4 regions of the Massilia sp. BKSP1R2A-1 genome follow, and region 2 is predicted to be linked to each of the others. Evidence: predicted binding sites of a transcription regulator. Region 2 holds the regulator's gene; each other region holds the start of a gene.
The links. The regulator sigma-54, encoded in region 2, starts transcription at its own class of promoters, with help from an activator protein. The targets are predictions, from matches to a motif close to TGGCANGNAANCTGCTTT.

Region 1 (7,237 bases), on a different contig from region 2:
TCGAGGCCGACGACGTGATCGGCACCCTGGCCGTGCAGGCCTACGCGCGGGGCATGAAGACCGTGATTTCCACTGGCGACAAGGACCTGGCCCAGCTGGTCAACGACCGGGTCATGCTCATCAATACGATGACCAACGACAAGCTCGACGAAGCCGGCGTGATCGCCAAGTTCGGCGTGCCGCCGAACCGGATCATCGACTACCTCACCCTGATCGGCGACACGGTCGACAACGTCCCGGGTGTGAACAAATGCGGTCCGAAGACGGCCGTGAAGTGGCTCACCCTGCACAACTCGCTCGACGGCGTGATCGAGAACGCGCACAGTATCGGCGGCGCGGTCGGCGAGAACCTGCGCGCGGCGCTCGAATGGCTGCCGAAGGGCCGTGAGCTGATCACCGTGAAGACCGACTGCGACCTCGTGAACCACGTGGTCTCGTTTGAAGAAACCCTGGTCGGCCGTCCGGAGAATGCGGAAGCGCTGCGCGACTTCTTCCAGCGCTACGGCTTCAAGACCATGCTGCGCGAACTGGGTGGCGGCAATGGCCGTGCCGATGGCGCGGTGGCGCCCGCGCGCGGCGCCGGTCCGGGCGGCGCGCCGCTCAATTCGCCGGAAGGCGCTTCGGGAACCTTGCCTGGTATGCCCGTCATCAAGGGCGAGTACGAGACCGTGCTGACCGAAGAACAGCTGGATAAATGGCTGGCGCTGGTCGACGCGGCGGACGTGACCTCGGTCGATACCGAGACCACGTCGCTGGATCCGATGACGGCTGAAATGGTCGGCATCTCGCTGTCGGTCGAAGCGGGCAAGGGCGCCTATATCCCGGTCGCGCACCGGTATGCCGGCGCGCCCGACCAGCTGGGTCGCGAACACGTGCTGGAGCGCATGCGCTCCTGGCTCGAGAATCCGGCCAAGCCCAAGCTCGGCCAGAACCTGAAGTACGACATGCACATCTTCGAAAACCACGGCATCAAGCTCGCCGGGATCGTGCACGACACCCTGCTGCAGTCCTACGTGTTCGAGTCGCACAAGCCGCACGACATGGACACCATGGCGATGCGCCACCTCGGCTACACCACGATTCCCTTCGTCGATGTATGCGGCAAGGGCGCCAACATGATCTGCTTCGACCAGGTGGAACTGAACCGCGCGACCGAATACGCGGCCGAGGATTCCGACATCACCCTGCGCCTGCACCAGACCATGCTGCCGCACGTGGAGGCCGACAAGGGCCTGACCTTCATCTACCGCAACATCGAGATGCCGACCATGGAAGTGCTGCAGAAGATCGAGCGCAACGGCGTCCTGATCGATGCGGAGCTGCTGCAGAAGCAGTCGGGCGAACTGGGCGCGCGCATGCAGGAGCTGGAGCAGCAGGCCTATGAAGCGGCCGGCGGTCCCTTCAACCTCGGCTCGCCCAAGCAGATCGGCGAGATCTTCTTCGGCAAGCTGGGCCTGCCCGTCATCAAGAAGACCGCCACCGGCGCGCCGTCGACCGACGAAGAGGTGCTGCAGAAGCTGGCCGAAGACTTCCCGCTGCCGAAGATCCTGCTCGAGCACCGCGGCATGTCCAAGCTGAAGTCGACCTACACCGACAAGCTGCCGAAGATGGTCAACGCGAAGACCGGCCGCGTGCACACCAACTACGCGCAGGCGGTGGCGATCACCGGCCGCCTGTCCTCGAACGAGCCGAACCTGCAGAACATCCCGGTGCGCACGAGCGAAGGCCGCCGCATCCGCGAAGCCTTTGTCGCGCCGAAGGGCAGCGTGATCGTCTCGGCCGACTATTCGCAGATCGAGCTGCGCATCATGGCGCACATCTCGGGCGACCCGGCGATGCTGAAGGCCTTCGCGGAAGGCGAGGACATCCACCGCGCCACCGCCGCCGAGATCTTCGGCATCCCGCCGGAAGAAGTGCAGAGCGAGCAGCGCCGCTATGCGAAGGTGATCAACTTCGGCCTGATCTACGGCATGAGCGCCTTCGGCCTGGCCCAGAACCTGGGCATCGAGCGCGCCGCCGCCGCCAACTACATCGACCGTTATTTCGCCCGCTTCGCCGGCGTGAAGCAGTACATGGACGAAACCAGGCTGCAGGCCAAGGCGCGCGGCTACGTCGAGACCGTGTTCGGGCGGCGCCTCTGGCTCCCGGAGATCAATTCGCCGAACGGCCCGCGCCGCGCCGGCGCCGAACGCGCGGCGATCAATGCGCCGATGCAGGGCACGGCCGCCGACCTGATCAAGCTGGCCATGATCGCGGTGCAGGGCTGGCTGGAAGCGGAGAAGCTGGGCACGCGCATGATCATGCAGGTGCACGACGAACTGGTGCTGGAAGTGCCGGAAGGCGAGCTGGAACTGGTGCGGGTGAAGCTGCCGGAGCTGATGGCGAGCGTGGCCGAGCTGAAGGTGCCGCTGGTGGCCGAGACGGGCGTGGGGAGTAATTGGGAGGAAGCCCATTGAGTATGGGCTTCCGCGCATTGAGTATGCGCTTCCGCGCATTGAGTATGCGCTTCCGCCCATTGAGTATGGGCTTCCGCGCATTGAGTATGCGCGTCCGCCCATTGAGTATGCGCTTCCGCGCACTGAAGTGTTTCCGAATTGTTGCGCTGTAGATACTGAATGCACAGCTCATCTGTAAAGACTGTAAGTATTTGTTTCAAGGTGAGCTGTATCGCGTAACAATTGCCACAGGGAATGTTATGATCCTTTCAAGCGCTGTCATTGGCGAAGCAAGAAAGGTATCCGTAACGTGTTCAAGAAAAAATCCCACTTCGCCCTGCTGGGCGCCACCCTGCTTGGCGCCGCAGTCCTCGTTGCCTGTGGCGGCGGAGGCGGCGACACCGCCCCCGCCACGCCGGTCAGCACCCTCGGCACGCTTGCCGTGTCGCTGACCGACGCCCCGGCCTGCGGCTTCGACGCCGTCAATGTCACCGTCTCGAAGGTGCGCGTGCACCGCAGCGACAGCGCGCTCGACACCGAGTCGGGCTGGACCGACATCACCCTGAACCCGGCCCGCAAGATCAACTTGCTGAACCTGAGCAACGGCGTGCTCGAGGCGCTCGGCCAGACCTCGCTCGAAGCGGGGCGCTATACCCAGATGCGCCTGGTGCTCGATACGAATGCGAACACCGTGGTCCCGGTCGACGGCAAGACCGAACTGCCGCTGGAGACCCCGAGCGCGGTCCAGAGCGGCATCAAGCTGGTCGGCGCCTTCGAGGTGAATGCCGGCCGGAAGACCGAGGTCGTGCTCGACTTCGACGCCTGCAAATCGGTCGTCACCCGCGGCAAGGGCAGCTATGCGCTCAAGCCGGTCGTGAAAGTGGTGCCGGTCGCCGCCAACGGCATCTCGGGCTTCGTCAGCACCGCGGTGCTCGGCCGCGGCGTGCAGGTCTCGGCGCAGCAGAACGGCAGCATCGTCAGCGCCACCACGCCGAACCCGGCCACCGGCGAATTCTTCCTCTCGCGCCTCGCGCCGGGCAACTACGACGTCGTGATCACGGCCGACAACAGCGCGGCCAGCGTGGTCGCCGCGGTGCCGGTCGCCTCGGCCACCAGCACCACGGTGCTCAGCACATTGATGGCGCCGATCCTGCTCGCGCCGGGCAATACCGGCTCGATCGGCGGCGCCGTGACCATGACGCCGGCGAGTACCGAGCCGGCCTTCGTCGCGGCCAGGCAGACCTTCGCCGCCGGCCCGACCGTGACCATCAAGTATGCCGGCGCGGACCTGGCGAGCGGCGCGTATACCATCGCCAAGCTGCCGGTGAGCGCGCCGCAGTTCGCAAGCTACAGCGCGACCCTGCCGCTAAGCTTCAGCGCCGGCAGCGCGGCCCCCGCCGGCAAGTACCGTGTCGAGGCCTCGGCCACCGGCTACGCCGCCAGGGCCGTCGACGGTGTGGATATCGGCAGCAGCAACCAGTCGAACGTGCATTTCGCACTGAGCCGCTGAGCGGCGCAGGCAGAACGAAAAAGGGGCGGCCCCGTGGGGCCGCCCCTTTTTCGTTCGCTCTCCTTGTTCAGGCGCGGCGCTTGCGGCGCACAGCGCCCAGGCCCAGCATCGCGATGCCGAACAGGGACAGCGATGCCGGTTCCGGCACCACGACGATGTCTTCGATCGGCGTGTAGTCGATGTCGAGCGTGGCGCCGAAGAAGTTCAGGTCGCCCGCCACGTCCAGGCTGAAGTCCAGCTTGCGGTCGCGCAGCAGGGCAGCCAGCAGGCTCTTGTTGTCGTCGGGCAGCGCGCCGTCGAGCACGATTTCGCCGGTGTAGTCGGTGGTGACGATGCGGTTCTGGAACTGCTTCTGGACGATGGTCGTGACCTGCTGGCAGTTCGCGGTGCCTTGCTCCCACTGCGTCTTCAGGCAGCTCACGTTGGTGTTGTTCTTCACGTACTTGACGGTCGTCGACTCGACATAGGTCCGGGTCGGGACGATCTCGTCGCTCGTCTCTTTCGTGGTCGCGCCGGTATATTCCGCGCCGCCAAAGTAAAGCTTGACCGACTCCTTCTCGCCCTCGCCGGTGCGCGGCATGGTCACCGTGGTGGTGACGGTATCCGTGAAGGTGCGGTCGGCCTGTTTGGCGGTCGGGTTCCCGCCCGCCTTGCGTACGGTCACGGGCGCCGAATTGACGCTTTCGCCGGTGGTGTAGGGAACCACATCGCCGTCGTCGACGAAGAGGAAGGAGAACTTCAGGCTGCTGATCGCGAAGTTCTTCGGCAGGACGGACGCGTCGAAGCTGCCTTGGTAGCTGCCCTGGCTCAGGTAGGAGGGAAGGCCGGTGGCCTGCAGCGTCAGCGGCTCGGCCATGGCAGGAGCGGCGCCGAGGGCGAGGAGGGCCAGCACGGTGTTGAGGCGGGTTTGGAGCGTCATGGGGTTTCCTTGGTGGTCACAACAGCAGGAGCGAGAAATTGACAAATTTGATTGTTGTCTATAGTAAGCAATACTTGTGCCAAGGAAAAATTCTCTGTTAAATCAAGGACATGTATTGACGTTATGGCCGAGGTGTCAAGTTTCTCGACAGTTTTCCTGGGTTGCACAATTGAAATTTGTATCCGCGCCGTTCAAAACCGATACTGATAAGATAAGGTTGCCATTTCATCTTCTTCTTCAAACCTACCCGGAGGGACGTTCATGAAAGACCTGATTTCGGACGGCGAAAGCCTGCTCGCCACCAGCGCATTCGATAACGGCGTCGATCGCCGCGTCTTCCTGAAAGCGGCCGTCGGCAGCGGCTTCGCCGTGGCGGCGCTGCCGGTGGTGGCGCAGACCCAGATCCAGACCAGTACCGAAGGCCTGGACGCCGCCGACCACATCGTCGTCGTCAATGGCCAGGACGTGCCGGTCTACCGCGCCCAGCCCAAGGACCGCACCAACCTGCCGGTGGTGCTGGTGATCTCCGAGATCTTCGGCGTGCACGAGCACATCAAGGACGTGGTGCGCCGCTTCGCCAAGGCCGGCTACCTGGCCGTCGCGCCGGACCTGTTCGTGCGCCAGGGCGACGCCACCAGGACCCCGATGCCGGAGCTGATGAAGAATATCGTCGCCAAGGTGCCGGACGCCCAGGTCATGAACGACCTGGACACCATCGTGAAGTGGACCAAGCAGCGCGGCGGGAACACCGACAAGCTGGGCATCACCGGCTTCTGCTGGGGCGGCCGCATCACCTGGCTGTACGCGGCCCACAACAAGGACGTGAAGGCCGGCGTGGCCTGGTATGGCCGCCTGGTGGGCGAGACCAATCCGCTGCAGCCGCAGCAACCGATCGACGTGGCCCAGAGCCTGAAGGTGCCGGTGCTGGGCCTCTACGGCGCCAAGGACACCGGCATCCCGCTGGATTCGGTGGAGCGCATGCGCAAGGCCCTCGATTCGGGCAACAGCCGCTCTCAGATCCACGTGTACCCGAATTCCGGCCACGCCTTCCATGCCGACTACCGTCCGAGCTTCAATGCCGACGACGCCAAGGATGGCTGGAGCAAGGCGCTGAACTGGTTCTCGAAGAACGGCGTCGCCTGATTCCCACGCCGCTGGTCTTGCACAGCCGCGGGCCCGGACAGGTTACAATGTCCGGTTTGCGGCGCGAATGATTTGTCATTCGCAGTTGTAAAGCAAGTCCAGAACAAGAGGCTTCCAAATCGATCCCATCCTGAGTTCCATCCTGCTGGCGACCCTCGTCGCCGGCGTCGTCAGCATTACCGGCGCTGCCGTGTTTTCGTTCGCGCTGCTGTCGAAGGTGGTTGAACGGATGGTCAGCCTCTCGGTCGGCATCATGCTGGCCACCTCGCTGCTGCACGCGCTGCCGAGCGCCTTCGATTCCGGCGCCGACACGCAAAGCCTGTTCGCGACCCTGCTGGGCGGTCTGCTGGCCTTCTTCGTGCTGGAAAAACTGGCGATCCTGCGCCACTCGCACCACCACGAGGGCGACGGCCACCACCACGCCCACGGCCACGACGCCCACCAGGCCGGCAAGGCGGGCTGGATGATCCTGCTCGGCGACGGGATGCACAACTTCACCGATGGCATCCTGATCGCCGCGGCCTTCCTCGCCAACCCGGAACTGGGCATCGTCACGGCCCTGGCCATCGTCGCCCACGAGATCCCGCAGGAAATCGGCGACTTCATCGTGCTGCTCAACGCCGGCTTCTCGCGCCTGCGCGCCTATCTCTTCAACCTCCTGTGCAGCCTGATGTCGGTGCTGGGCGGCCTGCTCGGCTACTTCACCCTCGACAGCGCCAGCGGCCTGATTCCCTATGTGCTGGTGTTCGCGTCTTCCGGTTTCATCTACATCGCGGTGAGCGACCTGATGCCGCAGATGCAGCGCCGCGCCACCGTGCGCGAATCGGTGCCGCAGGTGCTGCTGATTGCGCTGGGTGTGGCGATCGTCCTCGCCCTGAACCACGCTTCCTGATTGTTCGACGCGATTTTCTTTTGAACGCCTATTTGCGCTTCTAATGATAATGACTTATCATTACCGCAGTTTATCGTCATAGGAAGCCGTCCCATGTCCGTTCGCACCCTTCAACGCACGCCGCTCGCGCTGGCGATCCTGTTCGCTTTTGCTCCCGCCGTTCACGCGCAGACCGATTCCACCCGCCTGAAGACCGACCCGGACAGCGTGCCGACCGTCGTGGTCTCGGCCAGTACCCTGGGCGTGCTGGAAGACGACATGATCACCCCCGTGACCTCGCTCTCCGGCGGCGCCCTGGTGCGGGCACGCGAATCGACCATCGGCGAGACCCTGGCCAA
Region 2 (7,237 bases):
CCGCCGCAGCCACCCGCTGTCGCACGAGCTGCGCCCCGGCGAGAATCCCGCTTCACGCCGCACCCTGATCGAATGCATCGCCGAGGAACGCGAACGCCTGTCGGCGATCGAGAACCTGGGCCACGTGATCGACACCTCCGAACTCTCGGCCAACAAGCTGCGCGCCTGGATCAAGGAACTGGCCGACGTCGAGCACGCGCCGCTGACCCTGTTCTTCGAATCCTTCGCCTTCAAGGTGGGCGTGCCGCTGGATGCGGACTTCGTGTTCGACGTGCGCGCGATCCCGAACCCGTATTACGACCTGGCCCTGCGCCCGCTGACCGGCCGTGACCAGCCGGTGATCGACTTCCTCGACGCGCAGCCGAGCGCGGCGGACATGCTGGGGGATATCAAGGCGTTTGTCGCCAAGTGGCTGCCTTCGTTCAAGACGGACAACCGCAGCTATTTGACGGTGGCGGTGGGGTGTACGGGTGGGCAGCATCGGTCAGTGTACATGGCCGAGCGCTTGGGGGCTTACTTCAGTTCGACCGAACGGGTGATCGTGCGCCACCGCGAGCAGCCAAAGCACGCAGGCCATTGATCTGTAGGGTGGTCGGCTCTGCCGACCGCGCGTTCAACCAAGCCATGAATAGACGCGCCGCCTCAATTCAGCCATGAGTTGAACGCGCGGACGGCGAAGCCGTTCACCCTACAGATGGCGCAGCGGGTGAGCGTACTCAGGCCACACCGGCTCGAAGAAGCGCGCCACCATTTCCGGCGTTACCTCCTCCAGCGTCACCGGATTCCACTTCGGCTGATTGTCCTTGTCGATCACCAGCGCCCGCACGCCCTCCAGCACCTCGCCGTGCTCGAAATTGCGGCGCACCAGGTTACGCTCCATGCGCAGGCAGTCCGCCACATCGAGCGACGCACCACGCTGCAAGAGTTCGCGCGTCACGCACATCATCAGGGGCGAGCGCTGGCGCATCGCCTTCAGCGCCTTCTGCGCAAACGGATTCTCGTCGCGCGCCAGCGACGCCATGATGGCCGCCACCGAGGCCGCGCCGAAGTGCGCATCGATCACGCCGCGCTGCGCCTGCAGCTCGCTGGCGCCCGCCTGGGCCGCGAACTGCGCCGCATAGGTGCGGATCGCCTGCGGCAGCTGCGCCCCCGGCGTGGTCTCGATCAGCGCATTCAGCTCGCCCAGCTTCTCGCCAGGCACGAACACGTCGGCTAGTCCCACGTAGAGCGCATCGGCCGCGCCGATCGTCAACCCGGTCAGGCCCAGGTACTGCCCCAGCTGTCCCGGCGCATGCGAGAGGAAATGGCTGCCGCCCACGTCCGGGAACAGGCCGATGTTCACTTCCGGCATCGCCATCTTGGTGCGGTCGGTGACGATGCGCAGGCCGCAGCCTGGCCCGCCCTGGGCGATGCCCATGCCGCCGCCCATTACCACGCCGTCCATCACCGCGATATACGGTTTCGGATAGAAGTGGATCAGGTGATTGAGCGCGTATTCCTCGGTGAAGAAATCTTCCAGCAGCGCGCTGCCGCCCGTCGGCGCCACACGGCCGACGTCGTGGAAGAAGCGGATGTCGCCGCCTGCGCACAGGGCCTTCTCGCTGCTGCTGGTGATGACGACGGCGTCGATGCCGGCATCGGCCTGCCATTCCAGCAGGATCGCGGTGATGGCGCGCACCATGTCGAGCGACAGCGAGTTCAGGGCTTTCGGGCGGTCGAGCGTGATGACGCCGGTGCGGTTGGCGACGCGGGTCAGGACGTAATCGGTCATGGCAGCTTCTGTGGTCGAAAAATGATGCATTCTACCGAAGGCTGCCAGCAAATTCCTATCTTTACAATGCAAAAAGGGCGTCCCCTTAGACGCCCTTGCGGTGTTGCCGCGGAATGTGCGCGGCTGTGTTTACGCTGCTGCCGTGGTTTCGTCGATATCCGGCATGCGCTTGTGCGCGACGTGGTTATGGTCTTGCAGCATGGATTTGTGTTTTAAAACCTGCCTGTCCAGTCTGTCCATCAGCGTGTCGATCGCGGCGTACAGGTCTTGTGCGGCGCTGGCGACGTGGAGTTTCTTTCCCGATACCGATAAGTTGATTTCGGCTTTCTGCCTTTTTTCTTTTTCGGTGAGATTGTCGATCGCGAGGAACACGTGGGTATCGATCACGTGGTCGAAATGGCGGGTGATGCGCTCGAGCTTATTCTGAACGTATTCACGGATGGCGGGGGTGACTTCGAGATGGTGACCGCTGATTGTGAGGTTCATACACACTCCTTGGGAAGGTGCCCTGCCCGCGCCACAAGGTGAGTGTGGGCAGGTGCTTTACAGGGATTTGCGGAGGCTGACGGGCGGAATCTTGAGCGCTTCGCGGTACTTGGCGACCGTCCTGCGCGCAATGACCATACCTTGTTCCCCGAGCATCTCCGCGATCTTGCTGTCGGATAATGGGTTCCTAGGGTCTTCTGCTCCTGTCAATTGCGCGATGAGCGCGCGGATCGCCGTCGAGGAGGCTTCTCCCCCCGCTTCGGTGGCGACATGGCTTCCGAAGAAGTACTTCAGCTCAAACATGCCGTGCGGGGTCAGCATGTATTTCTGCGTGGTTACACGGGAGATTGTGCTCTCGTGTAGGCCTAGTGTATCAGCTATCTCACGCAAAACAAGAGGGCGCATGGCAACGGCGCCGTGACTGAAAAAGTTACGCTGGCGCTCCACAATTGCCTCGGCAACACGCAGGATCGTGTCGAAGCGCTGGCGCATATTCTTGATGAGCCACTTGGCTTCCTGCAACTGCGCGCCCATCTGGCTTTCGCTTTTTCCCTGCTTGAGCAGGTTGGCGTACAGGGAGTTCACGCGCAGCTTCGGCATCACGTCCGGGTTCAGCGAAACCGACCAGCCGTGCTTGGCGCGGCGGACGATCACGTCCGGCACCACGTAGTCCGACACGTTCGAGGCGAAGGCCGCGCCGGGATGCGGATTGCACTGGCGGACCACGGCCTGCACTTCGCGCAGGTCTTCGTCGTCGCAGTCGAGCGCCTTCTTCAGCTTGGTGTATTCGCGCTGGGCGAACCAGCTCAGGTAACCCTCGACGATTTTCAGGGCCAGGCGCCGCGTGACGAGCGGCACGCCCGGCATGCGGCGGATCTGGAGCGCCAGGCATTCGGCCGCGCTGCGCGCGCCCACGCCGACCGGGTCGAGGCTCTGGATCAGGGCCAGCGCGCAGCGCAGCTCGTCCATGTCGATCTCGAGTTCCTCGGGCAGGCGCGCGTGGATCTCGTCGAGCGGTTCTTCCAGGTAGCCGTTGTCGTCCAGGGCGTCGATCACCAGCTCGGCCAGGGCGCGGTCGCGCGCGCTGCAGCCGGTCAGGCGGATCTGCTCCGCCAGGTGTTCGCGCAGGGTGGTGCCGTCGGCTTCCAGTTGCGGGCGTCCGTCCTCGTCGTCGCCGCTGCGTGCGCCGCCGCCCTCGCCGCCCCAGTCGCTGTCGGCGTCGCCGCGCTCGCCCTGCTCGCCATCCTCATGTCCCTCGCCCTCGGCCTTGGCGCCGCCTTCTTCCTGGGCGGGCTGCGCGCTCGGCGCCTCGCCATTGGCAGGCGCCGTGTTGATGGCGCCGTCGGCCAGCAGGCGCACCGAGCGGTCGAGTGGATCGTCGAGACGCTCGAGCAGCGGATTGTCGTGCAGGATCTGCTCGATCTCCTGGTGCAGTTCGAGCGTGGACAGCTGCAGCAGGCGGATCGACTGCTGCAGCTGCGGCGTCAGCGCAAGGTGCTGCGAGGTGCGGAGCTGCAGGGACTGTTTCATTACATCCTGAAGTGTTCGCCGAGGTAGACGCGTCGCACGGATTCGTCGGCGATGATGTCGTCGGGACGGCCGGAAGCCAGCACGGCGCCCTGGTTGATGATGTAGGCGCGGTCGCAGATGCCGAGCGTCTCGCGCACGTTGTGGTCGGTGATCAGCACGCCGATGTTGCGCTCCTTCAGGAAGCGCACGATGCGCTGGATCTCGATCACCGCGATCGGGTCCACGCCCGCGAACGGTTCGTCGAGCAGCACGAAGCGCGGGTTGGTGGCCAGCGCGCGCGCGATCTCCACGCGGCGGCGCTCGCCGCCCGACAGCGACAGCGCCGGGTTCTCGCGCAGCTTTTCGATCTGCAGCTCGGCCAGCAGGGTGTCGAGGCGCTCGTTGATCTCGTTCTTGCCCAGGGCCTTGCCATTCTCGTCGCGCTGCAGTTCCAGCACGGCGCGGATGTTCTCTTCTACCGTGAGCTTCCGGAACACCGAGGCTTCCTGCGGCAGGTAGGACAGGCCCAGCACCGCGCGCCGGTGGATCGGCAGGCTCGTGATGTCGGTGCCGTTGATGTCGATCGAGCCGGCATCCGACGGCACCAGGCCGACGATCATGTAGAAGGACGTGGTCTTGCCGGCGCCGTTGGGGCCGAGCAGGCCGACCACCTCGCCGCAGTCGACCTGCAGCGAGACATCGCGCACCACCAGGCGCTTGCCGTAGCTCTTCTGCAGGCCCTTGACGACCAGGGTGCTGCAGCTGTCGCCGGCGGGTTTTTCCAGTACGGCGTTCATTGCTTGGCGCCCTCCGCCGGCGTCGTGCGGCGCGGCGCGATGATCAGGGTGCCGCGGCCGCCGCCGACCGTGCTCTTGCCGCTGGGGTCGTTGCGCACCTGGGCCACTTCACGGCGGTTGTCGTAGGAGATGAAGGGACCCTTGATCTCATTGGTCATGCGGCCGTTCTCCAGCTCGCGCACCTCGGCGGTGGTGAACAGCTTCACCAGCTCGGCGCGCTCGTCGTATTCGATGCGCTGGGCCTGGCCCTCGACCCACAGGTCGGGACCGCCGTCGCGCTTCTGGCGGAAGGTGGCGAGCTTGCCGTTGTTGGCGGTGAGCGTCACGCTCATATAGCCTTCCGGCGTTTCCTTCACCAGGGCGCGGTCCGACTTGAGCACCAGGGTGCCGCGGGTGAGCACGACGTTGCCGGTCAGGATGCGGGTCTGGGTGACTTCGTCGACGTCGAGCGTGTCGAAGTTGATCACGGCCTGCTTGAGCGAATCGGCGCGCTCCGCCGTGGCGGTGAGCGATGCCAGGGTGAGGAAAGTGGCAGCGAGTATTTTTTTCATGGTTTTGCTGGTCCTGTTGTAACGCGGCGCGGGCATTGAAAATCAGCGTTGCGCGCGCGGCGGATAGACGATCTGGCCGCGGCTGGCCAGGTGCAGCTTCTGGGTCGCGTTGTTCGCGACCATGCCGGTGCCGGTCACGGTGGCGGAGCCGAGCTGCATCTCGATCGGCTTGTCGGTCTTCATGATCTCTTCGTCGGGCAGCACCGTGAGCGCCTGGGTGCGCACGCGCAGCGCTTCGCTGGTCGGCGTGGCCGGACGCTGGATGTCGACGTTGCCGATCAGGTCGACGCGGTGTTCTTCATGGAAGATGCGGCCCTGCTTCGCCACCACCGTCATGCGCGGACGGCCCGGCGTCATGCCCTGCACCACCGGCGCATCGACCTCGGACACGTCGCCCAGCGGACGGTGCGTCAGGCGTTTGCCGGAAACGACATAGCTCGGCTTGCCGTCCTGCGTCATGCGCACGAAGGAGAAGTTCTCGACGATGTAGTCCGGCTCGCTGGACGGGCCGCCCAGGCGCGGGTCCTCGTCCTCGCCCTGCAAGACCTGCAGCAGCCAGAAGCTGCCGAAGGCGCAGAACACCCCGACCATCATGATGGTCAGGAGCTTCCAGCGGTGGGCGGTGCGTTTGTAGTTCGACGGAGCCATGCTCGTTCCTGGAAGGTCAGGCGAAGTACGGCGCCAGCGCCTGTTCGTAGTTGCCCTGGGCGCGCATGATCATGTCGCACACCTCGCGCACCGCCCCCTTGCCGCCCGCGTTGCGGGTGACGTAGTGGGCGCGGTACTGCACCTCGGGGTGGCCCGACGGCACGGTGATGGCGAAGCCCACGCGGGTGAACAGCGGCAGGTCGATCACGTCGTCGCCGATGTAGCCGCATTCCTCAGGCGTCACGCCTGTCGCTTGCAGCAGTTCGGCGAATCCGATGCGCTTGTCGTGGATGCCCTGGTAGACGTGCGAGATGCCGAGGTCGGCGGCGCGCTTGACCACGATCGGCGACTTGCGCGCGCTGATGATGGCGGTCTTGACGCCGGTCTTGTTCAGCAGCTGGATGCCGAGGCCGTCGAGCACGTTGAAGGTCTTGGTGACCTCGCCGTCCGGGCCATAGGTCAGGCTGCCGTCGGTGAGGATGCCGTCGACGTCGAAAATCATCACCTTCACGCGCGCGGCGCGCTGCATGTGTTCGAGCGGCGTCATCAGATCACCTTGGCGCGGGTCAGGTCGTGGATGTGCAGTGCGCCGACCAGGCGGTCATCGGCATCGACCACGAGCATCTGGTTGATGCGGAATTCTTCCATCACGGCGACGGCGTCGACCGCCAGCTGCTCCGGATGGACGCGGCGCGGGTTGGCGTGCATGACGTCGCGGATCAGGATGTTCGAGAAGTCGTGGTAGCGCTCGATCAGGCGGCGCAGGTCGCCGTCGGTGAACACGCCGATCGGACGGCGCTCGTCGTCGACGATGGCGGTCATGCCCATGCCCTTCTGGCTGACTTCCAGCAGCGCCTTGGCCAGCAGGGTGTCGGGGCCGACGGCGGGGATGGCGTCCCCGGTGCGCATCACGTCGCGCACGTGGGTCAGCAGGCGGCGGCCCAGCGCCCCGCCCGGGTGCGACAGGGCGAAGTCTTCCTCGCGAAAACCCCGCATGTCCAGCAGGGCCACGGCCAGGGCGTCGCCCATGGCGAGCGTCACGGTGGTGCTGGTGGTCGGGGCCAGGTTGAGCGGGCAGGCTTCCTTGTCCACCGCGATGTTCAGGTGGATTTCGGACAGCTTGGCCAGGCGCGAATGCGGCTTGCCGGTCATCGCGATCACGGGCGTGCCCATGCGCTTGATGGCCGGGAGGATCTCCAGCAGCTCGGACGATTCGCCCGAGTTCGAGATGGCGATGAAGACGTCCTTGGCGGTGACCATGCCGAGGTCGCCGTGCGCGGCTTCGCCCGGGTGTACGAACATGGCCGGGGTGCCGGTCGAGGCCAGCGTCGCGGCGATCTTGCGGCCGATGTGGCCGGATTTGCCCATGCCGGAGACGACTACGCGGCCCGTGCAGCCATACAGGAGGTCGACTGCGCGCACGAAATTGTCGTCGTCGCCGAGCCGTGCATGCAGCGCGCGGATCGCGTCCGCTT
Region 3 (7,237 bases), on a different contig from region 2:
CAGGTCGCTGGTGCGCATGCGGTTGAAGGCGGTGAGCAGGGTGTCGGTGGGCGAGACGGTGACCACTTCGCCGGCATCGTAGCGGCGTCCGATCAGGTCGCGCAGGTCGCCCAGCTTGGGACGCTCGATCAGGCCCTGGTCGACCATCCAGCCGTCGCTGTAGACCTTGGTGAGGTAGCGGGTGCCGGTGTCGCACACGAAGGTGACGACGCGCCTGGGACGGGTCTGTTCGCGGCAGTAGCGCAGGGCTGCCGCCAGCAGGGTGCCGGTCGAGGAGCCGGCCAGGATGCCTTCCTGCCGCAGCAGCAGGCGCGCGGTGGCGAAGCTTTCCTCGTCGGGGATGGTGTAGGCCTTCTTCACGCGCGACAGGTCGGCGATGCCGGGAATGAAGTCCTCGCCGATGCCCTCGACCGCCCAGGAACCCGCATCGGTACGCAGCACGCCGGTGTTGACGTAGTCGGCCAGGATCGAGCCCTGCGGGTCGGCCAGCACGAATTCGAGGTTGGGCTGGGTCTTCCTGAAGTAGCGCGACAGGCCGGTGAGGGTGCCGGAAGAACCGACGCCGACCACGATGGCGTCGAGCTTGTGGTTGCACTGGTCCCAGATCTCGGGCCCCGTGGTAGTTTCGTGGGCGCGCGGGTTGGCCGGGTTGTTGAACTGGTCGGCGAACCAGGCGCCGGGAATCTCTTTCGCCAGGCGCGCGGCGTAGTCCTGGTAATACGCGGGGTGGCCCTTGCCGACGTCGGAGCGGGTCAGGTGGATCTCGGCGCCGAGCGCCTTGAGGTGCAGGATCTTCTCGGCCGCCATTTTGTCGGGCACCACCAGCACCACGCGGTAGCCCTTGATGCGCGCCACCAGGGCCAGCCCCAGGCCGGTATTGCCGGCGGTGGCCTCGACCACGGTGCCGCCGGGCTGCAAATGGCCGTCGTGCTCGGCCTGTTCGATCATGGCGCGGCCGATGCGGTCCTTGATCGAGCCGCCGGGATTCTGCGATTCGAGTTTCAGGAACAGCTGGCAGGGGCCGGTATCGATGCGGGTCACTTCGATCAGCGGAGTGTCGCCGATCAGGGAAAACAGTGCAGCTTGCGACGCATGTTGCATAGTGCCTCCGGAAGGCCGGGCGTTGCCCGGGCTGCGCGCCGCTTCATGGGCGGCGCTGGACGAAGAGAGGGCGCCGGTCGGCGCCGTGCCGTACACAATACAAAAATGTCATGATACGGCGCTTTGCGGCCGTAGTGTTGATCAGGATAGGTTTTCCGATTTCAAGCGACGCCACAGTGTCGTGCGGCTGATGCCCAGGTGGCGGGCGGCGGCGTCGCGCTGGCCGCCGAAGCGCGCCATCACCTCGGCCAGGCTTTCCCGGGCGGGATCCGCCAGCGGGATGGCAGGGCTGTCCTTGCCGGCACCTAGCTCTGGGGCAATCGACAGTAGGAAACTTGGCGTCAGCGCCTGCAGCGGTTCGCCGGCCAGGAACAGGGCCAGGCGTTCCATCAGGTTGCGCAGCTCGCGCACATTGCCCGGCCAGTCGTACGCTTCCAAGAGCGGCGCGCAGGCCCGGATCTCCGCATGCAGGTTCGGATGCGGCTTCGCATCGACGGCCGCCAGCGCATGCTTGAGCGACCATTCGGCAAGCGGCACGATGTCTTCCCTGCGCGCGCGCAGCGGCGGCAGGGCCAGGCGCAGCACCGCGAGACGATAGAACAGGTCGGCGCGGAAGCGTCCCTCGCGCACCCGCGCTTCCAGGTCGCAGTGGGTGGCGCTGATCACGCGCACCGAGATCGGCACCGGCCGCGTGCCGCCGACGCGCATCACCTCGCGCTCCTCCAGCACCCGCAGCAGGCGCGTCTGCAGGCCGAGCGGCATCTCGCCGATCTCGTCCAGGAACAGGGTGCCGCCGTCGGCCGCCTCGAACAGGCCCGCGTGGCCGCCGCGGCGCGCGCCGGTGAAGGCGCCTTCCTCGTGGCCGAACAGTTCCGATTCCAGCAGCGATTCCGCGATCGCGCCGCAGTTCACCGCCACGAAAGGCCGGTTGGCGGCGCGCCGCAAGCCTTCGCGGTGGATGGCCTGGGCCACCAGTTCCTTGCCGCTGCCGGTCTCGCCCTGGATCAGGACGGTGGCCGGCGAGCGCGCGTACAGCAGCACCGTCTGGCGCAGCCGCTCCATGGCGGCGGAATCGCCGCGCAGGTCGTGCAGGCCGCGGCGCGCGCGGCGGGTGTCGTCGTTGCGCACCTGGCGGCCGCGCTTCGCTTCCAGCCGCGTCAGGCGCGCCATCTCGAGCGCATCGTCGAAGGCCTGGCGGATCGAGGCTGCCGAATACAGGAAGACGCCGGTGAGGCCGGCCTCCTCGGCCAGGTCGGTGATCAATCCCGCCCCGACGATGACCTCGATGCCCGCCGCTTTCATTTCATTGATGCCGGCGCGTGCGTCTTCCTTGGTGACGTAGCTGCGCTGGGCGATGTCGATGCCGAAGGTGGCCGCGAAATCGGCCAGTTCGCGCAAGGGCTCCTGGTAGGTGATCACGCCGATGCGCGGCGACACGCGGCGCGCCCGCGCCAGGGCCTGCATGACGTCGAAGCCGCTGGCCTTGGCCACCACCACCGGCACCGGGATCCGGCCCCGCAGGTAGGCCGCGTTGGAACCGGCCGCGATCACCACGTCGCAGGGCTCAAGGGCGAGGCGCTCGCGCAAGGTGCGCGCCGCTTCCTCGAAGCCGAGCTGCAGCGGCTCGATCGTCGCCAGGTGGTCGTATTCGAGCGTGATGTCGCGGAACAGGTCGGACAGGCGCGATACCGACACGGTCCAGATGACCGGCTTGTCGCCGCTGTCCTGCGGGCTGGTGGAGTAGGGCATGGCGGCAAGTGTAGCCGATTCGCGAGCGGCCCTTCCATGTTGAAACGATGGCCTGTCAGTTTCGCGTAAGTAGGCCGTAAGACTGAGGTAAGGGCAGGCCCGTAGCATGGGTCTCAGCCTGCAGCAAAAGGCATCATAAATATCAGGAGACACAAGTGGAACAAGACGTCGTACAGCGGGTCAAGTCCGACCCCGATTACCGCAAGCTGGTCGCCAAGCGTTCGCGCTTCGGCTGGATTCTCACCTGGAGCATGATGGTCGTGTACTACGGCTTCACGCTCCTCTGCGCCTTCGACAAGGAACTCATGGGCGCCCGCATCGGTTCGGGCGTCATGACCTGGGCCATCCCCGCGGGCATCTTCGTGATCCTGTTCACGATCGTGGTCACCGCCATCTACGTGCGCCGCGCCAACGGCGAATACGACGAGCTGACCGAGGCCATCAAGGCCCGCGCGCTCGCGAAGACGAAGGTGGCCGCATGAACGCCCGCCACCTCCTCGCAGCAGGCGCACTGCTGCCGAGCGGCGCCGCACTCGCCGCGCCGGACCTCGGCCAGGCCACCCAGCAGGCCACCAACTGGACCGCGATCAGCATGTTCGCGATCTTCGTGGTGCTGACCCTGTTCATCACCAAGTGGGCCGCGGCCAAGACCCGTTCGGCCTCCGACTTCTACACCGCCGGCGGCGGCATCACCGGCTTCCAGAACGGCCTGGCCATCGCGGGCGACTTCATGTCCGCCGCATCCTTCCTGGGCATTTCGGCCGCCGTGTTCCTGGATGGTTTCGATGGTCTGATCTACGCGATCGGCTTCCTGGTCGGCTGGCCCGTCATCACCTTCCTGATGGCCGAGCGCCTGCGCAACCTGGGCCGCTACACCTTCGCCGACGTCGCCGCCTACCGCTTCCACCAGAAGCCCATCCGCGTGTTCGCGGCCTCGGGCACCCTGGTGGTGGTGGCCTTCTACCTGATCGCGCAGATGGTCGGCGCCGGCCAGCTGATCAAGCTGCTGTTCGGCCTCGAATACTGGATCGCCGTCGTCATCGTCGGCATCCTGATGATGGTCTACGTGCTGTTCGGCGGCATGACCGCGACCACCTGGGTGCAGATCATCAAGGCCGTCATGCTGCTGGCAGGCGCTTCCTTCATGGCCTTCTCGGTGCTGGCGCAGTACAACTTCAGCCCCGAAAAGCTGTTCGCCACCGCGACCGAGGTGCACGCCAAGGGCGACTCGATCATGGGCCCGGGCACCTTCCTGAAAGACCCGATCTCGGCGATCTCCTTCGGCATGGCGCTGATGTTCGGCACCGCCGGGCTGCCGCACATCCTGATGCGCTTCTTCACCGTCCCGAGCGCGAAAGAAGCACGCAAGTCGGTGCTGTGGGCCACCACCTGGATCGGCTACTTCTACCTCCTGATCTTCATCATCGGTTTCGGCGCCATCGTGCTGGTCGGGACCAATCCGGACTTCAAGGATGCGGCCGGGAAGCTCCTGGGCGGTAACAATATGGCGGCGGTGCACCTGGCCAAGGCCGTGGGCGGCGACATCTTCCTGGGCTTCATCTCGGCGGTGGCCTTCGCGACCATCCTGGCGGTGGTGGCCGGCCTGACCCTGTCGGGCGCCTCGGCCGTCTCGCACGACCTGTACGCGACCGTCTTCAAGAAGGGCAAGGCCAACAGCGCCGACGAACTGAAGGTCTCGAAGATCACCACGCTGGCGCTGGGCGTCATCGCCGTGCTGCTCGGGATCGCTTTCGAAAAGCAGAACGTCGCCTTCATGGTCTCGCTGGCCTTCGCGATCGCGGCCTCGGCCAACTTCCCGGTGCTGTTCATGTCTGTCCTGTGGAGCAAGTGCACCACTCGCGGCGCCACCGTGGGCGGCTTCCTGGGCCTGGCCACCGCCGTCATCCTGACCCTGGTGTCGAAGTCGGTGTGGGTCGACGTGCTCGGCAACGCCGCGCCGATCTTCCCCTACACCTCGCCGGCGATCTTCTCGATGGCGGTGGGCTTCATCGGCATCTGGTTCTTCTCGGTGACCGACAAGAGCCCGCGCGCCGCGATCGACAAAGCCGGCTTCGAAGCGCAGGAAGTGCGTTCGGAAACCGGTATCGGCGCCGCCGCCGCATCGGCCCACTGAGCCTTCCTGTTCGACGCGAAACCCCGCTGCGGCGGGGTTTTTTTATTGTTACAATGTTTCATTCTGCGTTTCAGGACGTGTTTCGCTGAAACATCGGAGCTTGGAACTTCTGCGCTAAGTCACTGATTTTGTGACTGAAGCGGCACTGGCACGGCGTTTGCATTGTCTACACGTATTCGAGCAACGCATCATTGAAAGGTTCAGCATGACTCATCACTCCGCCGGCGCCGCATTCCGCAAGGCCGTCCAGGAAGAATCCCCGCTGCAGGTCATCGGCGCCATCAACGCCAACCACGCGCTGCTGGCCAAGCGCGCCGGCTACCGCGCCATCTACCTGTCGGGCGGCGGCGTCGCCGCCGGTTCGCTGGGCCTGCCGGACCTGGGCATTTCGAGCCTGGAAGACGTCCTGATCGACGTGCGCCGCATTACCGACGTGTGCGACCTGCCGCTGCTGGTCGATATCGACACCGGCTTCGGCGCCTCCGCCTTCAACGTGGCGCGCACCGTGCGCAGCCTTGAAAAGGCCGGCGCCGCCGCCTGCCACATCGAGGACCAGGTCGGCGCCAAGCGCTGCGGCCACCGGCCGGGCAAGGAAATCGTCAGCAAGAACGAGATGGTCGACCGCGTCAAGGCCGCCGCCGACGCCCGCCATGACGAGGACTTCGTGATCATGGCGCGCACCGACGCGCTGGCCGTGGAAGGCCTGGACGCCGCCATCGAGCGCGCGGTCGCCTGCGTGGAAGCCGGCGCCGACATGATCTTCCCCGAAGCGATGACGAGCCTGGAGATGTATAAGCAGTTCGCCGATGCCGTCAAGGTGCCGGTGCTGGCCAACATCACCGAGTTCGGCGCGACCCCGCTGTTCACGCTGGACGAACTGCGTAGCGCGAACGTGAGCATCGCCCTGTATCCGCTGTCGGCCTTCCGCGCCATGAACAAGGCCGCCGAGAACGTGTACAACGCGATCCGACGCGACGGCACCCAGAAGAACGTGCTGGACACGATGCAGACCCGCGCCGAACTGTACGACCGCATCGACTACCATAGCTACGAGCAGAAACTCGACGCCCTGTTCGCCCAGAAAAAAGCCCAATAAGGAGACCGAGACGATGAGCACCCAGAACAACGAGACCCCCACCTTCAAGCCGAAGAAATCGGTGGCCCTGTCCGGCGTCGCCGCCGGCAATACCGCGCTGTGCTCGGTCGGCAAGTCGGGCAACGACCTGCATTATCGCGGCTACGACATCCTGGACGTGGCGACCACCTGCGAATTCGAAGAGATCGCCTACCTGCTGGTGCACGGCAAGCTGCCCACCGTGGCCGAACTGAAGGGCTATAAAGCCAAGCTGAAATCGCTGCGCGGCCTGCCGCAGGCCGTCAAAAGCGCGCTGGAAGCGCTGCCGGCCGGCGCCCACCCGATGGACGTGATGCGCACCGGCGTGTCGGTGCTCGGCTGCGTGCTGCCGGAGAAGGACGACCACAACCTGGCCGGCGCGCGCGACATCGCCGACCGCCTGATGGCGTCCTTCGGTTCGATGCTGCTGTACTGGTACCACTTCAGCCACAATGGCAAGCGCATCGAGGTCGAAACCGACGACGATTCGATCGGCGGCCACTTCCTGCACCTGCTGCATGGCGAGAAGCCGCGCGACTCCTGGGTGCGCGCGATGCACACTTCGCTGATCCTGTATGCGGAGCACGAGTTCAACGCTTCTACCTTCACCTCGCGCGTGATCGCCGGCACCGGTTCGGACATCCACTCGGCCGTCACCGGCGCGATCGGCGCCCTGCGCGGTCCGAAGCACGGCGGCGCCAACGAAGTGGCCCTCGACATCCAGAAGCGTTATGAAAACGCCGACGAAGCCGAAGCCGACATCCGCAACCGCGTGGCCAACAAGGAGGTCGTGATCGGCTTCGGCCACCCGGTCTACACCATCAGCGATCCGCGCAACGTGGTGATCAAGGAAGTCGCGCGTTCGCTGTCGCAGGAAGCCGGTTCGATGAAGATGTTCGACATCGCCGAGCGCCTGGAATCGGTGATGTGGGAAGTCAAGAAGATGTTCCCGAACCTGGACTGGTTCTCGGCCGTGTCGTACCACATGATGGGCGTGCCGACCGCCATGTTCACGCCGCTGTTCGTGATCTCGCGCACCTCCGGCTGGTCGGCGCACATCATCGAACAGCGCATCGACAACAAGATCATCCGCCCAAGCGCGAACTACGTGGGTCCGGAAGACCTGCAGTTCGTGCCGA
Region 4 (7,237 bases), on a different contig from region 2:
AGGCCATGTGGGTGAACAGGCCGAAGCACAGCATGGCGATCACGGCATAGGCGACGCCGTCGGCCTGGGCGAACCACAGCAGGCCCAGGCCCTCGCCGATCATCAGGACGAAGAGCACGGTGACGCGGCTGTTCAGGCTTCCCTTGCGTGCGCTGCGGTCCGACAGCCAGCCGCCCAGGGCACGGGCGAACAGGGCCAGCAGGCCGAAGCTGCCGGCGGCCAGGCCCGCGGCGCCCAGCGAGAGGCCGTACTTGTCGACGTAGTACACGGCCGCGATGTTGTGGATGAAGATCTCGATGCCGAAGCAGGCGCCGTAGGTGACGAAGAGCAGCCAGGCGCGGTGGTTGCGGCAGGCCTCGCGGAAGCTCGCCCAGCCGCCCTTGCCTCCCTGGGGGAGTTCGCCTTGCGCGCGCAGGTCGTCGTAGTTACCGGCCGGGCAATCCTGGGTATAGCGCCAGTAGAAGAAGGCCATCACGATCATCATCAGGCCCGGCACCACCAGGGCCACGCGCCAGCTCAGGGCCTGCGAGACGCCCAGCATGGTGACCGCGGTGAGCAGCAGCGGCATCAGGGCCTGCGCCGCGCCGCCGCCGCTGTTGCCCCAGCCGGCCGCCGCCGCGTTGGCGGTGCCGACCACCTTCGGGCCGAACATCACCGAGGTGTGGTACTGGGTGATGACGAAGCTCGCACCCACCGCCCCGATCCCGAGGCGGAACAGCAGGAAGCTTTCGTAGCTCTGCGCCATGGCCACGCCCAGCACCGGAATGGCGCCGAGCAGCAGCAGGCCGGTATAGGTCTTGCGCGGGCCGTAGCGGTCGCACAGCGGGCCGACGATCAGGCGCACGAAGATGGTGATGGCGACGGCCGCGATATTGATGTTGGCGATCTGCTCCATCGAGAGGCCGAACTCGCCTTTGATCACCGGCATGAGCGGTGCGCAGGCGAACCAGGCGAAGAAGCAGATGAAGAAGGCCACCCAGGTGAGGTGGAATGCGCGCATCGGCGCCGTGTCGAAAGAGAGAAGCTTGATGCTGTCTGCTTTGCTGGCCATGTTTCTTCCTTTGGAAAACAAAACGGCGTCCGCGCTCCTGCTCGTGAATGAGGCAGGGAGCCGCGGACGCCGTTGTCCTGGTTGCCGGTCCTTCGTTAGACCGGCGAAAGTATGAAGAGGATCGCCATTGACCCTGTACCCTCTATGAGCAAGAGCCGTGCCACGCAAGCGCCAGAGGGAAGCACAGGTTCGATCGCCTGCGGCGCGCTACATTGCGGTGCAACATGCCCGGGAATGATGCATGCGGGCGCACCGCTTCAAGCCGCGCCCCCGAATGAGGCAAGGTAGCCAGCGGGATCGCTGCCGTCCCACACGCGGCCGTCGAGCAGGGTCGAGCTGCGCATATCGGCATCGGGGACGTCGACACCCGCCTGGCTGGCGGCATCGCGATAGAGGTCGATGCGATTGAGTTCCGCGGCTACCGCGCGCCAGTGCGGATCGGTGCGCAGCAGGCCCCAGCGGCGCTGCTGCGTCAGGAACCACATGCTGTCGGACAGCCAGGGGAAAGTGGCCTCGCCGCCGCCGAAGAAGCGCAGGCCGTTGTGGCCGCGGAAGTGCACAGGGTCGCTGCCGCGGCCGGCCAGGCAGAACTGGAGCAGCTCACGGTCCGCGTTCACGTAGCCGGGACTGGACAGCACCTCGGCGGCCGCCTCGCGGTTCAGGCGCGCGGCATCCAGCCAGCGCGCCGTCTCCAGCAGGGCCGCGATCATGGCGCGGCAGGTGTTCGGATGCGCGGCCGCGAAGTCCGCGCTCGTACCGAGCACCTTGCCCGGGTGATCGGGCCAGATGGCGTCGCTGGAGGCCGCCAGTGCGCCCAGTCCCTCGCGCACGGCGCGTTGGCCCCAGGGCTCGCCGGCACAGAAGCCGTCGATGTGGCCTGCGCCCAGGCTGGCCGCCATCTGGCCCGGCGGCACCGTCACCATGTCGCAGTCCGCCAGCGGGTCGATGCCCTGCGCGGCCAGCCAGTAATACAGGAACATCGCATGGTTCCCCGTCGGGAAGGTATGGGCGAAGCGCAGGCGCCGCTCACGATTCTTCAGGCCCTGCTGGGAAAGCAGGCGCGAGAGCGTGATGCCCTGCCCGTTCTGGTTCAGGTTCATCAGGACCGCCATCTGGCGCGGCCGGGTGCCGATCCCCATCTGCAGGCCGGCCAGCAGGCCAAGCAGCACGTGGGCCGCATCGAGCTCTCCTGCCAGCAGGCGGTCGCGCATGCCGGTCCAGGACAGTTCGCGGCTGAGTTGAAAACGCAGCCCGTGCTTCGCGTCGAAGCCGAGCACCGAGGCCATCACCAGCGGTGCGCAGTCCGCGAGCGGCATGAAGCCGATCCGCAGGGTGTCGACTTCCGGTTTGTCCGAGCCGGCGACCCATGCGCCGCTGCCGCTGCCATTCTCCAGGACTGCCATAGTGATCCTTTCTACGTCTGCCGGCGCTAGCCGAGCAGGTCTTCCACGTCGATCAGCCGCTGCGCGATCTCGGCCAGCTTCATGTTCTTGTTCATCGCCATGCTGCGCAGGCGCTGGTAAGCCTGGTCTTCGCTCAGGCGGTAGCGCGCCATCAGGAGGCCCTTGGCGCGGTCGACCAGCTTGCGATCAAGCAGCTTCTGGCGCGTGCCCTCCAGTTCATCGAGCAGCTTCTGCTCGCGCCGGAAGCGCGCCAGCGCCACGTCCAGCACCGGCTTGACCCGCTCCGCCTGCAGGCCGGCCACGATGTACGCCGAGACGCCGGCGTCCAGGGCCGCGTCCATGCTGCTCGGCGCGTCGTCTTCGGTGAACAGCACGATCGGGCGGCGCGCATCCATGGTGGCGATGACGATGTGCTCGAGGATGTCGCGCGCGCTGGAGGCGCTGTCGACGATGATCATGTCCGGCTGCAGCTGGCCGATGCGCTCCGCGAGATACGCATCGGCCGGCAGCGAGGCCACCAGGTCGTAGCCGCATTCGAGGAGGCCGATGCGCAGCGCGGCGCTGCGGCGCGCCTGTTCGGCGCCAATGCCGTCCTGCTCCCCCGTCACGAGTGGGGGATTGACGACAACGATGCGTAAGGAGGGTGAAGCACTGCCTGGCGATTTCATGCCGGAAGGACATGCAAGATTCGCACCACCTTCAAAGCAGCCGAGTTCGTCAGCCCTTTTTTATTCACAGTGGCGGCAATGAGACATTCGCGACGTAAATATCTGCAGCCGAGAGAAGTCGACAATTATTCGCGGCATCTATCGCCGAGATCACAAACCGAAAGTTTATTTATGACGCGGATGTCCTTATACTGCAACGCAACATCGCATCACACTTTACTGTATTCAAGGAGAACACCATGGCCGCATCCACCCGCCGTCTTTTCGCCAGCGCCGTCGCCGCCGTGCGCAGCTTTTCGATCGAACTCTACGCTGCCCACGGCGGCTGGGCGCCGGCCGTCCGCGGCTGACCCAGGCGGCGCACGCTGCGCCGCAGCAGTGCCCCATATAGGCATGCGCCGCCTGTACGTACGTACGGCGGCGCTGTTTTTTTGGGCGTCCCTCACGCCTGTTTCGCTTCACCGCAACATTGTCTGCTGAGCTAGAATGCAAGCGCGTTTTTCTGGCAAGAAAGTCCCTTCCACTCAGATCTGATGACAATGCGCACACCTTCCCTGTCCCTCTTCGCGGCGGCACTCGCCCTGGCACTGCCGGCGGCGGCATCCACGCCCATCACCCTCGACCAGGCCATGTCCCATCCCGACTGGATCGGCACCCCGGTGGAGACCGCCTGGTTCAGCTGGGACGGCAAACAGGTGTACTACAAGCAGAAGCGCACCGGTTCCCCGATCCGCGACACCTGGGCGGTCACCCAGGGCGCCAAGCCGAAGCAGGTGGCCGATGCCGAGCTGGCGAAGATCGACGGCGCCGACGTCGTCTACAACCGCGATCGCAGCCGCGCCCTGATGCTGCGTAACGGCGACCTGTTCGAACGCGACCTGAAGAACGGCGCCCTGCTGCAGATCACGCGCGGCGCCGCCAAGCTGGACGCCATGCAGTTCACCGCCGACGAGCGCGGCGTCCACTACCGCATCGGCAACGACTGGTATCTGTGGGACCGCGCCAGCAAGGTGGTCGGCCCTGCCGCCCTGCCGCGCGCAGCGAAGGACCCGGCTGCCGGCGACGACGACCCGCTGCGCGAGCAGCAGCTGCGCCTGAGTGAGCACCTGAAGCGCCAGAAGAGTGATCGCGACGCGCTGCGCGAACGCATGAACGAGCAGCGCCGCAGCGATGCGAGCCTGCCGCCTGGCCCGGTCTACCTGGGCGACAAGGTGAGCATCGAGAGCAGCGTGCTGTCGCCCGACGGCCGCTGGCTGCTGGTGGTCACCGAGCCGAAAGGCGTGGACAAGGGCAAGGCCGGCAAGATGCCGCGCTACGTGACCGAATCGGGCTACGAGGAATTCGAGGACGTGCGCACCCGCGTCGGCCGCGCCATGCCGCCGGCCCATGCCCTGAAACTGGTCGACCTGCGCACCAACCGGGTGCAGGACCTGTCCTTCGACGTGCTGCCGGGCGTCGACACCGACCCGCTGGCCGAGCTGCGCGCCGCGGCGAAGAAGGAGCCGCTGAAAGGCAAGCGCGCCGTGCGCGTGATCGACGGCGCCGACGCCATCGAGTGGACCGCGAACGGCGCCAGCGTCGCCGTCATGCTGCGCTCGGTCGACAACAAGGACCGCTGGATCGCCACCGTCGACCTGCAGGGCGCAAAACTGAAGCCCCTGCACCGCCTCACCGACCAGGCCTGGGTCAACTACGACAACAACGAATTCGGCTGGCTGCCGGACAACCGTACCCTGTGGTACCTGTCCGAGGAGAGCGGCTACTCGCACCTGTACACGCAGGACGCCGATGGCGGCGCGCCACGTGCACTCACCAGCGGCAAATGGGAAGCCTCGGACGTGCGCTGGTCGCAGGACGGCGGCATGGCCTGGGTGATGTGCAACCGCACCAACCCGGGCGACTACGAAGTCTGCGCCGTCGATGCCAAGGGCGGCGTGAAGGAAGTCACCAGCCTGGACGGCGTGGAGCGCTTCCGCCTGTCGCCGGACGAGCGCAAGCTGCTGGTCCACTACTCCGCCAGCTACACCCCGGTGCAGGTAGCCACCGTGCCGGCCAAGGGCGGCGCGGCCGTGAAGCTGACCGATACACGCAGCGAGGCTTATAAAGCGCGCAGCTGGATCGAGCCGCAGTACGTGGCGGTGCCGTCGAGCGCCGGCGGCGACCCGGTCTGGTCCAAGCTGTATCGCCCGGCACAGCTCGAGCCGGGCAAGAAGTACCCGGTCGTGATGTTCGTTCACGGCGCCGGCTACCTGCAGAACGTCAGCCGCCGCTATCCGAACTACTTCCGCGAGCAGATGTTCCACAACCTGCTGGTCCAGAACGGCTACATCGTGCTCGACATGGACTACCGCGCCTCGAAGGGCTATGGCGCCAAGTGGCGCACTGCGATCTACCGCCAGATGGGCCACCCGGAACTGGTCGACTACATCGACGGCGTGAACTACATGGTCGCGCAGCACCAGGGCGACGCGAAGAACGTGGGCGTCTACGGCGGCAGCTACGGCGGCTTCATGACCTTCATGGCCCTGCTGCGCGCACCGGAAACCTTCAAGGCCGGCGCCGCCCTGCGTCCGGTGACCGACTGGGTGACCTACAACCACGAGTACACGGCCAACATCCTGAATACGCCGGACATCGACCCGGTGGCCTACAAGATCTCGTCGCCGATCGAGTACGCCGACAAGCTGCAGGGCCATCTGCTGATCGCCCACGGCATGATCGACGATAACGTGTTCTACCAGGACTCGGTGCGCATGGCCCAGCGCCTGATCGAACTGAAGAAAGACCACTGGGAACTGGCCAGCTATCCGCTGGAGCGCCACGGCTACGTGCAGCCGGAAGCCTGGTACGACCAGTACCGCCGCATCTGGCAGCTGTTCGAGCGCACGCTCAAGCCGGCGAGGTGATTCGCGGATAAGGTGTACCATCCAGGGCGCCCCAGGGCGCCCTTTTTCATTGGACGGCTTTCTTCCCCATGCTGATTTCCCGCCTGATTCCCTTCTTCCTGTCCGCTGCCCTCCTGTGCGAGACCCACGCCCGGTCCCTGGCCGACGCCCCCAAGGGCTTGCCGGCCGGCGGCGGGCTCGATGCCGGGCGCGTGATCGAACTGCGCTACGGGACGGAGCCGAGCGCAACAGCGGACAAGCCGCGCACCCCTGTTCGCCCCGCCCCCGCGCCTACGCCCGCCCCCCCGGCTGCGATCCCTGGCGCGCTGGCCACGCTCTCCATCGAAAACAGCAGCACGCGCGACCAGGCCGATGTCCCGGTCACCTTCGGGCAGGTCTTCGGCGTCGGCGAGTTCAAGGCGGGCCAGCAGTTGCGGGCGAAGCTCGCCGACGGCAGCACACTGCCGGTGCAAACCGACGTCAAGGCGCATCATCCCGACGGCTCGGTGCGGCACGCCGTCGTGTCGCTGGTGCTCGAGCGCCTGGCGCATGCGCGTCCGGTGGCGGTCGGGCTCTTCGCGGATGCCGCGCCGGACGAGCGCATGCGCGCCACGACGCTGCCCGGCAAGGAGCTCGATGCGAGGGTCGAGGCCCGCATCGACGGCAAGACCTGGACCGCTTCGCTGCGCCCGCTGCTGGAACAGGGCAAGCCGGTCCTCTGGCTCGACGGCCCGCTCGCCCGCGAATGGCTGGTATCGACGCCCCTGCTTGATGCCGGAGGCCGTTCGCACCCGCACCTGGCCGCACGGTTCGCCCTGCGCTGGTATCCGCTTGCCGCCAGGGCGCGCATCGACGTCACGGTCGAGAACAACTGGGCCTACGAGCCGGCTCCACAGAACTTCGTCTACGACGCCCGCATCGTCGTCGGGAAGGACGAGGTCTACAGCCGGGAGAAACTGAACCACTATCACCACGCGCGCTGGCGCAAGCTGTTCTGGTGGGGCGGCGAACCCGTCGTGAACCTGCGCCACGACACGTCCCAGCTGATCGCCTCGAAGGCCCTGCCCAACTACGACCAGTCGGTCCGCATCGACGAGAAGCGGCTGGCCAGGATGTACGCGTCCTGGGGCGGCGAGAAAACCGCACCGATGGGCGTCGGCATGGCCGTGCGCGCCATGGCCACCACCGGCGGACGCCCGGACATCGGCCTCCTGCCGGGATGGGCGGCGA

Region 1: the regulator sigma-54 is predicted to act here: its motif matches at 4,929-4,946, upstream of ACQ7JA_RS05080 (PEP-CTERM sorting domain-containing protein).
Region 3: the regulator sigma-54 is predicted to act here: its motif matches at 5,131-5,148, upstream of prpB (methylisocitrate lyase).
Region 4: the regulator sigma-54 is predicted to act here: its motif matches at 3,133-3,150, upstream of ACQ7JA_RS03835 (ANTAR domain-containing response regulator).

The regions. Positions count from the first base shown of each region.
Region 1 covers NZ_JBOBRE010000002.1:389,061-396,297, reverse strand. Annotated here, with positions in the region: gene polA (DNA polymerase I) at 1-2,456, shown strand, start outside; gene ACQ7JA_RS05085 (DUF4382 domain-containing protein) at 2,746-3,945, shown strand; gene ACQ7JA_RS05080 (PEP-CTERM sorting domain-containing protein) at 4,013-4,864, opposite strand; gene ACQ7JA_RS05075 (dienelactone hydrolase family protein) at 5,126-6,007, shown strand; gene ACQ7JA_RS05070 (ZIP family metal transporter) at 6,198-6,899, shown strand; gene ACQ7JA_RS05065 (TonB-dependent receptor domain-containing protein) at 6,993-7,237, shown strand, end outside.
Region 2 covers NZ_JBOBRE010000011.1:86,250-93,486, forward strand. Annotated here, with positions in the region: gene rapZ (RNase adapter RapZ) at 1-580, shown strand, start outside; gene ACQ7JA_RS17300 (enoyl-CoA hydratase/isomerase family protein) at 689-1,771, opposite strand; gene hpf (ribosome hibernation-promoting factor, HPF/YfiA family) at 1,901-2,257, opposite strand; gene ACQ7JA_RS17310 (RNA polymerase factor sigma-54) at 2,315-3,787, opposite strand; gene lptB (LPS export ABC transporter ATP-binding protein) at 3,787-4,563, opposite strand; gene lptA (lipopolysaccharide transport periplasmic protein LptA) at 4,560-5,114, opposite strand; gene lptC (LPS export ABC transporter periplasmic protein LptC) at 5,157-5,762, opposite strand; gene ACQ7JA_RS17330 (KdsC family phosphatase) at 5,779-6,309, opposite strand; gene ACQ7JA_RS17335 (KpsF/GutQ family sugar-phosphate isomerase) at 6,309-7,237, opposite strand, start outside.
Region 3 covers NZ_JBOBRE010000001.1:186,411-193,647, forward strand. Annotated here, with positions in the region: gene ACQ7JA_RS00805 (pyridoxal-phosphate dependent enzyme) at 1-1,101, opposite strand, end outside; gene prpR (propionate catabolism operon regulatory protein PrpR) at 1,243-2,850, opposite strand; gene ACQ7JA_RS00815 (DUF485 domain-containing protein) at 3,006-3,332, shown strand; gene ACQ7JA_RS00820 (cation acetate symporter) at 3,329-4,984, shown strand; gene prpB (methylisocitrate lyase) at 5,190-6,080, shown strand; gene prpC (bifunctional 2-methylcitrate synthase/citrate synthase) at 6,094-7,237, shown strand, end outside.
Region 4 covers NZ_JBOBRE010000002.1:117,965-125,201, forward strand. Annotated here, with positions in the region: gene ACQ7JA_RS03825 (MFS transporter) at 1-1,051, opposite strand, end outside; gene ACQ7JA_RS03830 (CmpA/NrtA family ABC transporter substrate-binding protein) at 1,309-2,454, opposite strand; gene ACQ7JA_RS03835 (ANTAR domain-containing response regulator) at 2,481-3,122, opposite strand; gene ACQ7JA_RS03840 (prolyl oligopeptidase family serine peptidase) at 3,662-6,028, shown strand; gene ACQ7JA_RS03845 (hypothetical protein) at 6,097-7,237, shown strand, end outside.